One region of the Terribacillus sp. JSM ZJ617 genome, then DNA from elsewhere that is predicted to be linked to it. Evidence: riboswitches for the same ligand, from Rfam matches in the RefSeq annotation. Region 1 holds a riboswitch; each other region holds the start of a gene.
What was found. A riboswitch is a leader RNA that binds a small molecule or an ion and turns the genes downstream of it on or off. The one in region 1 is predicted to bind S-adenosylmethionine.

Region 1 (5,055 bases):
TCCTGGCTGATTCCCGCCTCTTTGGCAACAATCTCAGCTGTCTCTTCCGGATTCTCTTCGATCCATGCTCTTGCTTTGTCATAAAGCTTCAAGACTTCCTTCACTTCTTCAGGATGATTTTCAGCAAATTCTTCCCGAACATTCAGGAAATTATATGTGTTGAAATCTTCGTTACGATAGAAAAGCTGGGCGTCATTTTCCAATTCAAGCTTCGCCATATGCGGGTCAAGTCCTGCCCATGCATCTACATCACCTGACAGTAGAGCGCTAGCTCCGTCTGCATGCTGCAGATTTACAATTTGAACATCCTGTTCGTCCAAACCAGCTTCCTGCAAAGAACGCTGAAGGAAAATATAAGGATCAGTCCCGACAGTTGCGGCGACTTTCTTCCCTTTCAAATCTGCCGGTTCTTGGATATCGCTGTCCTTAGCAGCAACCAATGCTGTCCATTCTGGTTTTGATGCCAGATATATACCTTGAATCGGATTGCCATTCGCCTTGGCAAGCAAGGCGGCACTTCCTGCTGTAGATCCGAAATCAACGCTGTTACTGTTCAAAAATTCCAGTGCCTTATTAGATCCTTGGCTGAGTGTCCAAGTTACTTCGATGTCAGAATCCTTGAATGCTTCTTCTGCCCATCCTTTATTCTTTATCACCAGACTTGCTGGGGAGTAGTAGGCATAATCCAAGCGAATTTGTTTTAGTTCACCTGATGCACTGCTGGAGTTTCCGCAAGCTGCCAGAAAGACGATGACAACTAAACTAAGTAAAGCTAGTAAACTTCTTTTATCTATAAGGGGAATCTTATTCATCAATCGTTACTCCTTTATTATCCAGTTCACAGGCATACGTGCTGATCGAACCGCGCAAGCGTTGTGCTTCTTTGTATGTGCAGCGATTGTGAACGACTTCCAATCCTGCTTCTCTTGCAATAGCTGCGGCTTCCTGCGAAACGACACCTTCTTGGAGCCAGAAGATTTCCGGACGAACTTCCGCCGCTTCTTTAGCGAGTTCTACAGCTGCTTCAGGACTGCGGAAAATCTGAGCGATATCGATTTTCTCCGGTACACTTGTCAAATCAGGATAAGCTTTTTCTCCCAATACACTCGTTTCGGCAGGATTAACAGGGATGATTTTGTATCCGAGTCGCTGCATCTTCCGTGCCAAACGATTACTTGGACGCTGTTCCTTACTGCTCAAGCCCACTACTGCAATAGTTTTCTGACGTCCTGTCGCATCTGTCGCACTGCCGAGTGCTTCCCGGATGACGGCTTCATCATTGATGACGATTTTCCTTGACTCAGAACGGATTCCCGTCGCTTTTTCCAAGGCACGGTCTAAATCGTGGATTAGATCATCTACTGACTCGATTCCAACAGATAGACGTACCAATTCTTCTTTTACTCCTGTAGCAGCGAGTCCTTCCGCATCCAGCTGTAGATGTGTTGTTGACGCAGGATGAATAATCAATGATTTGGCATCCCCGACATTGGCAACGTGTGACCATAGCGCAACATTGTTGATCAAAGTAGCACCAGCTTTTCTGCCGCCTTTGATACCAAAGTTGACAATCGAACCAGTACCGTTCGGAAGCACTCTCTTACCTATTTCATACGATGGATGGCTGCTGAGCCCAGGGTAAGCAACCCAATCAATTGCCGGATGCTGTTCCAGGTAGGTCGCAAGCTTTTCTGCATTTTGGACATGGCGTTCAACGCGCAGGTGCAACGTTTCCAGCCCCTGAATAAGCTGCCATGCATTAAACGGGCTTAGCGCAGCACCTAAATCGCGGAGCAATTGCACACGCAATTTCGTGCTGAAAGCGAGTGTGCCAAAATCAAATGCATAGCGGATGCCGTTGTAGCTTGGATCAGGTTCTGTAAATGTCGGAAATTTCGGTGAATTCCAATCAAACCTGCCTCCATCTACAATCAACCCTCCTATAGAAGTACCATGACCGCCAATCCACTTTGTCGCACTATGGACAACAATATCAGCACCAAGCGTAATCGGTTTGCTCAAAATCGGTGTAGCAAATGTACTGTCGACGATTAAAGGAATACCAGCATCGTGAGCCACTGCCGCTACTGCTTCCACGTCTAGTACATGCAGACTCGGATTCCCGATGATTTCAGCAAAAACAGCCTTCGTTTTGTCTGTAATTGCTGCGCGGAAAGCTTCCGGATCAGTCGGATCGACGAATTTAACATTGATTCCGTAGCGTGGCAGTGTCGTCTGGAAAAGATTGTACGTTCCGCCATAGAGATTGGTCGCTGCTACGATTTCGTCTCCAGCGCCTGCCAAATTGAGAATGCTGTAGCTGATTGCTGCCATACCAGACGCGACACCGACTGCTGCAACGCCGTCTTCCAGCAATGCTATCCGTTTTTCCAATACGTCAACCGTCGGATTACCAATACGGGAATATATGTTACCAGGCTCATCCAAGGCGAATAGGCGCTCTGCATGATCTGTATCATGGAAAAGGTAAGAAGTTGTTTGATAAAGCGGCACCGCTCTTGAACCTGTTGTCGGATCTGGTGCTTGCCCGCCGTGTAATGCTAATGTCTCTGCTTTATAAACTTGATCTGTCATTTTGTCATTCCTCCAATTATATATAGATGAAAAAAGCAGCTTCTGGTAAGAAGCTGCTGCATAAGCATGGAACTTCTTATCTCTCAAACTCTTTGTTTGCTGGAAGTAGCACCTTCCAAGCATTGCTGCTTGCAGGTTGCCGGGCATCATCGGACCAGTCCCTCCGCCTCTCTTGATAAGCTATTATGAAATTTTTATAGGTTGCTGAAGCAACTGGCGGATATGATGTCCCCACTTCTCAAATTCAAGCAGAAAGCCATCATGTCCATAGATTGTTGTTACATCTACATGGCGCGCACCCGGAACTTCCGCCGCAAAGCGGCTAATCTCTTCCGGAGGGAACAGCAGATCCCTCGAGAAGCCGAACGACAGTACAATCGCTTTTATTCTTTGGGCAGCAGACTGCCAGCCACCTCTTCCCCTTCCGATATCATGGCTGTTCATAGCCTCCAGTAATGTCATGTAACAGTTGGCATCAAAGCGATTGACGAGCTTCTCTCCTTGGTAGTTCAAGTATGATTCCACCTCGTATGCTGCATCGTCCCTTTGGGATGCAGCGCGTCGGAAGCGCTCATTATATTGATGATCAGAACGGTAAGTAAGCATTCCTACCATCCGTGCAAGTCCAAGACCTGCTGCAGGTAATTTGTCTGCTGTGTAATTACCATTGTTCCAATTCGGATCAGATGTGATAGCTGTCTTGGCCAAGTGATTATAGGCAATCGCATAGTCACTCACAAAAGGAGTTGCTGCAAGGGGGATTAGTACATCCATAAAATCCGGGTACATGACGCCCCACTCCAGCACTTGCATCCCTCCTAATGATCCGCCGATCACAGCCCTCAAATGAGAGATTCCTAGCTTCCCCAACGCAATGCGCTGAACCGAAACCATGTCACGAATCGTGATAGCTGGAAATGCCGATGCGTACCTCTCTCCCGAATTTGGATCTATTGATAAGGCACTTGTTGTACCGTTGCATCCGCCAAGCACATTGAATGTTATTATCTGATACCGGTCGGTGTCGATAAAACCTCCGGGCTGCAGCAATCCGCTCCACCAGCCTGGATCTGCACTAGTGCCGGCCGCAAACTGATCTCCTGTCAGAGCATGGCAGACCAGCACCGTTTCTCCCGATTCAGGACCGCTTTTTTCATAAGCAACCTCTACCTTTGAAAGGATATGACCAGATTCAAGCTCAAAATCCCCGATGAGAAGTTTGCCGGTTTGGTATGACTGTTGTGACTCCATGTTCCGTACGCTTCCTCCCCTCAAATAAAAAAGCCACCCTGAGAGGACAGGGTGGCAATATGTACCGACTTGTCTCTCTCATCTCTAAAGTGCATACGCACTTTCAGGAATTAGCACCTTATAAGCATTGCTGCTTGCAGGTTGCCGGGCATCGTCGGGCCAGTCCCTCCGCCTCTCTTGATAAGAGCTTGCTATTTATTTGTTAACAGGATTGTAGCATGTGTTATTTTATGAGTCAACTATAAATTCTGAAATTTCCATTTACGCTATAAATATCCCTGGAAATTTGGACGCCCCGCATCAGCTAATGCCAATGCGGGGCTAAAATGTAACTTTTCTATTGTAAGTAGAGGATACCTAATACATCCTCCTGCCGCGGTACTTGTTCCACATGGTAGTTTACACTTAAACGATGCAATCCCTACCTCTATTGCATCCTCACGGCTCCTAGGCCGCTCCAGTCTGAATAAGTACTTCTGATTAAAACTATAGCAGAATGCCAATGATCTTCGATAAAGTTACTTAAACATCGAAGACGTTAACTATCTTATCATGCTTTACAATTATTGTCAAACTCCCGATGTAGCACTTCTCCGCAGCTGACTATCTATTCCCGCTAGCAACCTGCACAAACCACCCTAAATTTCCCATCTTTCTTAGATGCAGTCCTATTTTAAGTAACGCTTTATGACAAAAGTACTGAAAACACTTACACGTTTTGGTCAGAAATATTCACGTAAGATAACCTCACAAGTTTGTTACATTTTTTTGTCTGGCACTTATAATGAGAAAAGATTTAAATTTTCAAACAATACAGATACACACAGGGGGTAGAGAAAATGGATATGGCTAATACGGTATTCATGTTTGTCGCAACTGTCTTAGTATGGTTGATGACACCAGCACTCGCACTCTTCTACGGCGGGTTGGTAAGAAGCAAGAACGTGCTGAGCACAGCAATGCACAGTTTCACAACTATGGCAATCGTATCGATTATCTGGATTATCATCGGCTTTTCCCTGGCATTCTCACCAGGTAACGGAATTATTGGAGGATTAGACTTCTTCGGATTGAATAATGTTGGTTTCGAACCAGCTGAAGGACACACCATTCCATTCAACTTATTCATGATGTTCCAAATGACATTCGCGATTCTGACAACTGCAATTGTGTCTGGAGCTTATGCAGAACGTATTCGTTTCCCAGCAT
Region 2 (5,055 bases), on a different contig from region 1:
TATGAACGCTCATAGCAAAACAAAAAGCAGAGTTCCGATGAACTCTGCTTATTCTTCATTTACTTTGTTGACCAAAGCTTCCTCCGCCATCTTAAACCCTTCAATAACAGTGTCTTCCTCAACCTCAATCATAATACAGCGTTTGTTATTGAAAACAACTTGCCGTACATAACGCAGATCTTCTGGGCTTATTGCGATATTGGCAACCTTCGTTTTGATTTTAATGGATTTGGAATTGTACTTCGGCAATACACTGGTTGCCTTCATTTCATATTTCTCATCGTCAATAACCTTTTGATAAGCAGTTTCTACTTTTTCCGGGGTCACGTCTTCTACGCCGCTCATAGTCAGGACGCGCTGGATATCCTGTTTATCAAGCTTCGGTGCTTCATCTTCTTCATTTTCTTCTACTACACGATTGATTTCCTCATATACACTAGCAAGGGCAGAGGTATTAAGCTGATCGCCAGTTATATCTTTGACTATCTCTTCAAAGACACTTTTATCATCTCTTGCAGTCATGATTTCTTCAGCATTTAAAACATCCTCGATAAATGCCGTGTCTGGCTCGAATGCTTTTGCTGTAGAGTAGAGCACATGATTCACATCAGCGGCGCTGTCGTTGAAGCATGGGAATAAGAATCCTGATAGCGGTGCTTGCAGATTGATAACAGGATTTACTGTGACATTGTACTTGAATTCCCTTTCCACATAATCAAATTCCAATTCTTTTTTCGGTTCCTGTGTCTTGTTGATACTGCATAGCAGGAAGGAGTGGGAGTACATTGTATCATTGGCGCTTTCCTCTTGATCATCACCCTGGCGTTTCTGGGCTTTCAGGTATTCTGCCTTGATGAATGAGATGACCACATCATGCTCATACTGTCTGTCTTCCAGCATCTTAGCAACAAGCTTCAGCATGTCGTTCGTCCATTCTTCTACATCATTTGTTAGTAAGCCGCGGTGCAGGATGAATTGGCTGCTGTCCTCCACATCCCGTTTGAATTTCAGTTCAAATAGTTTCTCATCAGGCTGACCTGCTAGTACTTTTTTGAAATTGCCCAAGAACAACTCCTGTTGATCTTCATCCAGCATGCCAAACGGCATACTTTCGTGATGATAGATGTCACTGGATTCTTTCATGATATATACGTTGAAAATATCAGAGATTTTAAGTTTATCATTGCCTTTTTTAAATTGCCTGCGAATCGTTGCGATGTCCTTTTTATTCATATCGTTTCCCGTTCCTTATTGATAGAGTGAAAAGCATGTTCACTTATTTTAACATAGAGATAGATTGCGAAACGGGACTTTTAATGTAGGTTTTTGAAATAAATAAGATTAGAAGTTCAAGTAATGAGTATAAGGAGTTTCAAATGAAGCCAAATACTAAGAGATGATTTGCTTCTAAACAAACGAGGAAAATCTAGTTTTATTTTTGTGAAAGAAATAGAGAGCTAAAAAAATAGTATAAATAATCTGCTATCATGGAAGCTTATTAAGTTAAAACAGCCCATATCAAATGGGCTGTGTCACATCTTCCAGTGCTGCTTCTTTCTCACGTACAAGTGGAATGACTTCACGGCCGAAGCGCTCCAGATCTTCTTCGTAATGGAAATGGCCAGTTAAGACGAGGTCAACACCAATTTGTTTAAGACGAATGATCTGGTCAGCTACCTGTTCTGCCGTACCTATCAGACCGGTTTTGAAACCGTCATTATATTGAACAAGATCCTCATAGGAAGAGTCTGCCCACATGCCTTGCTTGCTTTGGGTTGCTTGACCAGCGTCCTTGACGGACTCACGAAAGCCTTCGACTGCTTCCGTATCGGCATGGCTCACAATATCACGAAGCAGGGATACAGCTTCTTCTTCTGTGTCACGGACGATGGCGAAGCCGTTTACAGCGAACTTTACATCACGGCCTTGATTGGCTGCACGGGCTTTCACGTCTTGGATTTGCTGCTGGAAGCCTTCGAGTGTATTGCCGTTCATGAAATAATAATCGGAAACACGAGCAGCCATGTCACGAGCCACATCGGAATTGCCGCCTTGGAATATCGGAATCTGCTTTTCTGGTTTTGGTTTCAAAGGGGCGTCTGATAGCCTGTAAAAGTCTCCTCGATAGGTAGCTTGTTCTTCCTCCCACAATGCCCGGAGCACACGGATGAACTCTTCGGAACGCCGGTATCGTTCATCATGATCGAGCCAATGCTCGCCGTAGCTGATGAATTCCTGTTTGAACCAGCCGCTGACAACATTGACAGCGGCGCGACCTCCGCTAATATGGTCCAGTGTAGCGAGCATTTTGGCGTAGACGCCTGGATGCCAAAGACCTGGATGGACTGCCGAGATTAGGTTCAATTTTTCGGTGACGCTTGCTAGGGCAGAGGCGAGGGTTATTGCTTCGAGCTGTTTATCAGCGCCGTAGCTTGCGATAAAACGTGTTTGCAGAAGGGCATATTCAAAGCCGTTCTGCTCAGCGATTTGCGCGTAGCGTTTGTTCGCTGCAAAACTCCAGTCCGTTTTCTGCGGCAGCTTGGATATGACTAGCCCGCCGCTCACATTCGGTACCCAATATGCAAATTTCACTTTCGTCATCCTTTACCCTCCAGCAGCTCACTTATCAAGAGTGTACGAAAACAGCCCTTCTCCATAAAAGAGAAGGGCTGCGGGTATGTAACTACCATCCGTTCACGCTTCTCATCTTCAGGATGTAATATCCTTCTGAAATTGGCACCGTGCTGGTAACAGTCGGTTGCCGAGGCTTCACTGGGTCAGTCCCTCCGCCTCTCTTGATAAGAAAACTATTTTTTTAGTGATTGTAAACAAAGTATTCAGACTTGTCAACCTAGTTTGTGCAATTGCTGGATTGTTCTGTTAAGCTGGAGGTAGAAAGACACTTTCGCTTTGTATTAGAGGAGGATAACCAATGAAAAAAATCATTAACCGACCAGAGGATGTTGTCCTGGAGATGTGTCACGGGCTGGTATTGGCTCACCCGGAACTCGAATTATTGAAGAAGTATAAAGTGATCAAACGAAAACAATTACAGACAAATAAGGTTACCTTAATCAGTGGGGGAGGAAGCGGGCATGAGCCTGCCCATGCAGGCTTTGTCGGGGAAGGCATGCTGGATGCAGCGGTATGTGGCGATATGTTTGCTTCGCCTTCCCAAATACAAGTTTATCAAGCTATCAAGGAGACGGCAGGAGAGAAAGGTACGCTTCTTATCATCAAGAATTACAGCGGGGATATTATGAACTTCAAGAACGCGGCCCACCTCGCTAAGGAAGATGGGCTGGAAGTGGATCATGTGAAGGTAGATGATGATATCGCAGTGGAGGATAGTCTGTATACAGTTGGAAGACGTGGTGTTGCTGGAGTCGTACTTGTACATAAAGTCGCTGGAGCAGCTGCGGCTGAAGGGCGTGACTTACAGCAGGTAAAAGCGGTAGCGGAAAAAGCTGTCTCTCGGACACGCAGTATCGGTGTTGCTTTGACATCCTGCACATTGCCAGGTGGTGAACCGACCTTCAAGCTTGCAGAGGATGAAATGGAGTATGGCGTCGGTATCCATGGGGAACCTGGTATCCGACGGGAAAAGGTTCTATCAGCCAACGAATTAGCCAAACGGATGGTCGAGGATCTGCTGAAGGAAGGACAGCCAGAGGAAGATGCGGCTTTATTGATTAACGGATTTGGCGGAACACCATTACAAGAATTGTATCTGTTCAATCAATCTGTCAATCGTGAGCTTGCTGAACGGAATATCAAAATAAATCGGATATTCGTAGGCAACTATATGACTAGTATCGATATGGCAGGTGTGTCGGTAACGATTATGTCACTTGATGATGAGCTGCGCACTCTGCTCTCCAGTGAATCAGATACACCAGCTCTCAAGATTGACGGACCTGTGGAGCAGCCAGCGTTTTCCAGTTTTAAGGAAGCAGCAGACAATGCGGATGTTTCTTATCAGGTAGAAACAGACAGCGCGTATGCACAAGTAAAAGAGGACTCTATTACACTGGAAAACATCATCTACTTAGTGGATAAAATGAGCGAAATTATCATTGAAAATGAAGCTGCCTTCAACAAGCTTGATACCCACGCTGGAGATGGGGATTTCGGTAATAGTGTGGCAAAAGGCTTCCGTCAATTGAAACGGGAATGGAAACATATTCTTGATGAAGACAACCTTACGATTGGCAGCTTCCTTGATGCCTCTTCCATGGTGATCATGGAGCATTGCGGTGGTGCTTCAGGACCAATATGGGGTGGCGCGTTCCGTGCTGCCGGAAAAGCAGCTGGTGAGAAGAAAGAGCTCACTGTAACAGAATTCGCAGATATCCTGCAGCATGTCGTAACGGCAATCCAGGATATTGGAGAACGCTCCTTTGGTCGCGGAGCTGAGGTCGGGGATAAGACATTGATTGATGCACTCGCACCATGTGCGGATAGCTGGAAGCAGAGTGCTGCAGCTAATGAAGATGTAAAGACAGCCTTCAAAAAAGGCGCAGAGGCTGCTGTTACTGGTGCGGAGAATACGAAGGAAATCGTTGCACGGATGGGACGTGCTGGAACGGTAGGAGAGCGCAGTCTTGGTTATCCGGATGCAGGCGCGCATGCACTGGGTGTCATTTTTACTAAATTAGCTGCTGCATTGAAATAATCCTATGCAGCAGAGAGTGAGTTTCCTAGATTAGTTCAGGTTTTGGATTGCTTTGGTTAGTATGTAGTATATCTTTGTCAAAAACCTTGTAAAGGGAGGGTGACAAAAGCTATCTTTTCCCGACAAACTAGGCCTTTCTTTCCCAATCCAGATAGACAGGAATCTGACAGAAAATCATAGAATTCTACTTTAAATCTATTTAAGGAGGATTCATATGAAAAAGAAATCGATTCTTGCTGGAGCTCTGCTTATCACGTCCTTATTATCAGTCCCTTCTGTATCGTTAGCTGACGCAGTGCATGATCATGGGCATAACCATGAAACAGTCGGTTTTGACCATATTGGAGACAAGCTCCCTAAAGCAGGGGATTTCAAAGACT
Region 3 (5,055 bases), on a different contig from region 1:
ACACCGAGATAGTGGAGAACAAGAAGCCTACGGTATATGAAGCGGATGGATCCAGTAAATCCGATGAAACAAAAACGGCTGGCAGCAGTGCTGAAGGAGATATTCCTGACACAGCAGTCACATTGATGGACAACTACCTGCATGGCTTAATAGACGCAATTAATGATGATAGTTTCAGCAGCGTTTCTCCATATATGGCAGAAGGATCAGCGTTATACGAATCCCAACAGACACTTGTTGATAATTTGACATCCAAAAGCATCACAGAATCCCTGGATGATTACGAGATTACCAGCTATGAAGAAGACGGTGATTCGGCAACTATCACAACAAAAGAAACAATTACAATCTCATACAGCGACGGCACGTCCGAACAACAAGATTATGATTGGACATACACAGCAGAGAAATCGGGAGACGATTGGAAGCTGACGAATATTGAGTAAAACAAAAGAGACAGGATTTCCTGTCTCTTTTCCTAATTAAAAGATTGAAAATTGATTCATGAGTTCTTCCATTTGTTCTATTAGTTCTTCCAGATACATTCTTTGAGCAATATACAAAACAATCATTGTGCAGATAGTCACAAATAAAGAGCTGTATACAATATCCAAGCCACTTCTGCTATCACGATATAGGCTAACCAACACAAGCACTGGAACAATGAAAAAGGTACCAACGAAACCAATAGTAGTAAACCACAAGAAAAGATTAATGTTTACTAGTGCAAGCAGGAAACCTAATGCTACTAATCCTAGGAAAGGAATTAAATAGCTCCCGTACCTAACTATTATAGATTTGAAGCTTGTTTCAATCTTTGAGAGTTTGCTCGCAGCAAATACCAAAACTGCCACCACGAAAACAAAAAACGCAAAGAAAATGAACGGCTTGATAGCAAACTCGACAAATGATAACTCAATGTCTAGTTCATCCGCACTTAGCATGTCTCCAAAAAGAGGTACAGTGCTTATTTCCTTTAATAAATTCTTCATCCCGATATAAACTGTCAATCCTAAAAACACAGCGAAGAGAATCATCGTGATGATGCTATTCGTCAGATTGCTAACACCGTAGCGCTTACCTGAGCTAAATGGGTGTTTAATCACATCAGCAAAATAATGGAAAAATGATAATGATGCCTGTTTTGTGACCTCAAGGTACTCATTCGCCTTGGCACTTTCACCCGATAAAACTGCCTCTTGCTGTGTGTGACCTGCTGCAGTTTGCCCTTGCAAAGCCGCACCGCAATTCTCGCAAAACTTACTCCCCTCTGTATTGTTGTGTCCACATGACGGACAAGCTACCATAAAATCTACCCCTTACCTAAAATATTGCACATTTCTCTATGTACTTCCTCATTATACAAAAAATAGGCCAAAAGAGGCAGTACTTATCAGAATAAGCATGTAAAAAGGCATATATAAGTCATCATATGTACACCTTCTTTTTTGTCCATCTTATCAACTTCCTACATTAAGCCTCTGCCTTAGCCTGTGCTCTTGCGGCAAGTCGATAATAGCGACCATCAGATGCAACGACGTTTTCTCCGTGAAGAAGAACTGTCTCACCAGACGGCAAGTGAACAAAAGGAACTGCCTCCCGTTTCTCCGTGAATTTGATTTCGCGTTTAACATTGATTTCTTTGCGCTGATGGACGAGGTTCGCCAAGTCCTCGACGATGGCACTGGCCGTCGGCAGGGCACCGGCACCTGGCCCTTGAAGCTTCAGCTTGCCAACCAGATCACCTTCCACACATACAGCATTATCTACTCCATCCACACTGTACAGCGGGTGTCCAGCTGTTAGGATGACTGGTTCTACAGATGCCGTCACTTCTCCACCCGCATTTTCAAGCATGGCAACATGTTTAATTTTCCACCCTTGTTCTGCGGCTGCACGGATATCTTGTGAGGAAACCGAACGGATTCCCCTGCGCGTGACCTTCTCCCAATCCGGCTGGGCTTCAAATAACAAATCACTCAACACCATTAGTTTATAAAACGCATCCCAGCCATCAACATCATTGGCGGGATCTGCTTCTGCAAAACCAGCTTCCTGCGCAAGACGCAGCGCCTCTCCAAATGGAAGGCCCTTATCGTACATTTCCGTCAGAATGAAGTTAGATGTGCCATTTAAAATCGCCTCTACTTTGACGACATGGTTAATATGCAGAAGCTGCTTCAGCGTCCCAATCACCGGTACACCGCCGGCGACTGCTGCTTCATATTCCAGCCGAACACCTTTATCCTTTGCCAATTGCTTCAACTCCGCGCCCCGGGAAGCAATCAATTCTTTATTCGCCGTGATGATATGACAGCCGTGCTGGATTGCTTCCGTTAAATAACTGAAAGCAGGCTCAATTCCGACACTCGCTTCGATGATCACATCAAGATCTGATATAGAGAACAACTCCGCTGCATCGTCTGTCAGCAATGCGTCCGTCACTTGCTGCGCATACTTCTGCTTTTCCCGCACCAAGACACCTGCCACATGTACCTCCTTCCCGAAAATCGCCTGCAGGTTCTCCTGATGGGAGCGGATCGTCCTCCCTACAGCGCTTCCTACTGTGCCGTATCCTATCAATCCAATCTTCACTGCTGTCATTTGCTTTGCCTCCTCGAATGATTTTCTGCATAAAAAAAGCCTCCCTGAGAGGACAGGGAGACGAATGTACCGTGCTGTGTCTTCTCTCATCTACAGGAATTAGCACCTATACAAGTCAAAGTTACACTTGCAGGTTGCCGGGCATCATCGGGCCAGTCCCTCCGCCGCTCTTGATAAGAGTTTTGTATTCATTTGTTATGAAGGAGTTTAGCATGAATAATATATAGAGTCAACTGAAAATTCTAACAACATTACCCAACAAGACTGTCATAAAGGGAACGTGCTCGGCTTATATCGGCCACACCATGAATGATTGCTCTGCCATCAGCAAATAGGACAATTCTATGACCATTGTATTGAAAAGCCAGCAGGTATTCATTAACAGTGATCTGGTCGACTGCACAAACCCACTCTTCAGATAAAGCTCGCAGGTTCAATGATTTTTTGACGCTAGGCCTTATATGGACAGCCTCCCTTCCGCAAAGGACATCCAGTCTCGTCCGGGAGGAGCCATTCAAAAAAGGCAATCCTGCATGTGTGCCGCAGCTGGGACAACTTGAATTGCGAAGGTTTTTCACGTCCACTCTCGTATATTCCCCTGTCCAAATATCAAATGCACATAGTTCTGCCTTTACTTCCTGACCGCATAAGATTCGTAATGCTTGTGTCACTTGCATCGCCGCCACCCATTGGACAATCGGGCTGATGATTCCTGCCGTATCACATGTTTCGCTTTGCTGCGGAAGCTGTTCCAGGAGACAGTGAAGACATGGAGTATCTTTATTGGCAAGTACTGGGTAGGTTATCCCGTAGCTGCCCACACATGCACCATATAAGTACGGAATACCGTGCTTCAATGCTGCATCATTGACGATTAAACGTGTCTCGAAATTATCGGTAGCATCCACTATTACATCAGCACCTTCAATCAAGTGCTCGATATTATGGTAATCAACATTTTCAATTACGGTATGCAGCGTCACTTGCTGATTGATTGCCTGTAGTCGCTCCTTTGCTGCAGAAGCTTTCGGCAAATAGGCAGCAGCATCTTGCTCTGTATACAGCTGCTGGCGCTGGAGATTATGGAATTCAACATAATCCCGATCAATAAGCATCAGTTCTCCAATACCAGCACGCACAAGCATCTCTGCAGAAGCAGAGCCTAATGCCCCCATCCCAATTAAGACAATTTTACCGTTTTCCACCTGTGCCTGCCCATCCTTGCCGATGAACAGCTCCTGTTTCCGATAACGATCCTTCATCAGGTAAACAAACCTTCATTCGGGCTGCTAGCTACTGCGTAATTTTTTTCGGGAATTCTTCCTGCTTCAAAACCTAAACGACCTGCTTCAATAGCCAGCTTCATCGCATATGCCATTCGAACAGGGTCTGCAGCTCCGGACACAGCTGTATTCAACAAGACACCATCCGCCCCGAGCTCCATTGCATACACAGCATCTTTTGGCGAACCAATACCAGCATCAACAATGACCGGTACACTGCTCTGTTCAATGATCATACGCAGGTTGAAAGGATTGATGATACCTTTTCCCGAACCAATTGGCGATGCACCTGGCATAATCGCATGTACTCCCAGATTCACGAGCCGCTTGGCCAAGACAACATCATCCGACGTGTAAGGCAGGACAATGAAGCCCTCTTCCAACAGCATTTCAGATGCCCGCAGTGTCTCTATTGGATCAGGAAGCAATGTCCGGTCACAGCCAATCACTTCCACCTTCACCATATCGCATAACCCCGAAGCTTTAGCCAGTTTGGCAATACGAACAGCCTCTTCTGCTGTCTTTGCCCCTGCTGTATTCGGAAGTAAAGAGTACTTTTCCAGATCCAGCTGTTCCAGGAAATTTGGCTGGGATGGCTCAAAGATATCCATCCGCCTCACAGCAAATGTCAGTATCTCTGCCTTCGAAATATCGACTGCCTTTTCCTGCACCTCAAATGACGGGTATTTGCCTGTTCCCAATAATAAGCGGGAAGCAAAAGTCTTCTCTGCAATCTGTAACATTCTTCATCCTCCTCCTACAAAATGAATCAGCTCGACTTTATCGCCATTTCTAATCGGCTGCTCTGCATACGAAGCTTTATTAATGATCTCTTTGTTCAGTTCGACAATCACAATCCTTTTCTCCAGGGAAAGTGATGCTAACAGCTGAGCTATAGTCTTGATATCAGCGGATAATTCCTGCCGCCTGCCATTCAGCTGAATATTCACATCAATACCTCCTCGCCAGTGTTCAATCTATCGACACGAAATGCTTCCTTCCATTCTTCCAGAACTTCATTGCTGCTTATCAAATCACAAATCATCTTGCCCGTAGCTGGGGCAAGCAGAATGCCATTGCGCTGATGGCCAGCAGCGATATACAAGCCCTTCATTTCTGGATGCTCACCAATCAGCGGCTTGCCATCGTATGTCTGAGGTCTGAGACC

Region 2: linked by a shared signal. The riboswitch ahead of sfnG (dimethylsulfone monooxygenase SfnG) and the one ahead of ACH6C1_RS05025 (PLP-dependent aspartate aminotransferase family protein) in region 1 are both predicted to bind S-adenosylmethionine.
Region 3: linked by a shared signal. The riboswitch ahead of ACH6C1_RS14990 (homoserine dehydrogenase) and the one ahead of ACH6C1_RS05025 (PLP-dependent aspartate aminotransferase family protein) in region 1 are both predicted to bind S-adenosylmethionine.

What each region holds. Positions count from the first base shown of each region.
Region 1 covers NZ_JBISEQ010000001.1:1,033,925-1,038,979, reverse strand. Annotated here, with positions in the region: gene ACH6C1_RS05030 (aliphatic sulfonate ABC transporter substrate-binding protein) at 1-812, opposite strand, end outside; gene ACH6C1_RS05025 (PLP-dependent aspartate aminotransferase family protein) at 805-2,595, opposite strand; SAM riboswitch class I at 2,669-2,777, opposite strand; gene metX (homoserine O-acetyltransferase MetX) at 2,779-3,846, opposite strand; SAM riboswitch class I at 3,922-4,033, opposite strand; gene ACH6C1_RS05015 (ammonium transporter) at 4,686-5,055, shown strand, end outside.
Region 2 covers NZ_JBISEQ010000003.1:9,852-14,906, forward strand. Annotated here, with positions in the region: gene ACH6C1_RS11570 (DUF4317 domain-containing protein) at 49-1,233, opposite strand; gene sfnG (dimethylsulfone monooxygenase SfnG) at 1,519-2,601, opposite strand; SAM riboswitch class I at 2,701-2,805, opposite strand; gene dhaK (dihydroxyacetone kinase subunit DhaK) at 2,933-4,675, shown strand; gene ACH6C1_RS11585 (zinc-dependent metalloprotease) at 4,890-5,055, shown strand, end outside.
Region 3 covers NZ_JBISEQ010000004.1:282,060-287,114, forward strand. Annotated here, with positions in the region: gene ACH6C1_RS14980 (zinc ribbon domain-containing protein) at 1-446, shown strand, start outside; gene ACH6C1_RS14985 (zinc ribbon domain-containing protein) at 483-1,307, opposite strand; gene ACH6C1_RS14990 (homoserine dehydrogenase) at 1,474-2,604, opposite strand; SAM riboswitch class I at 2,688-2,784, opposite strand; gene ACH6C1_RS14995 (ThiF family adenylyltransferase) at 2,856-3,866, opposite strand; gene ACH6C1_RS15000 (thiazole synthase) at 3,866-4,630, opposite strand; gene thiS (sulfur carrier protein ThiS) at 4,634-4,837, opposite strand; gene thiO (glycine oxidase ThiO) at 4,834-5,055, opposite strand, start outside.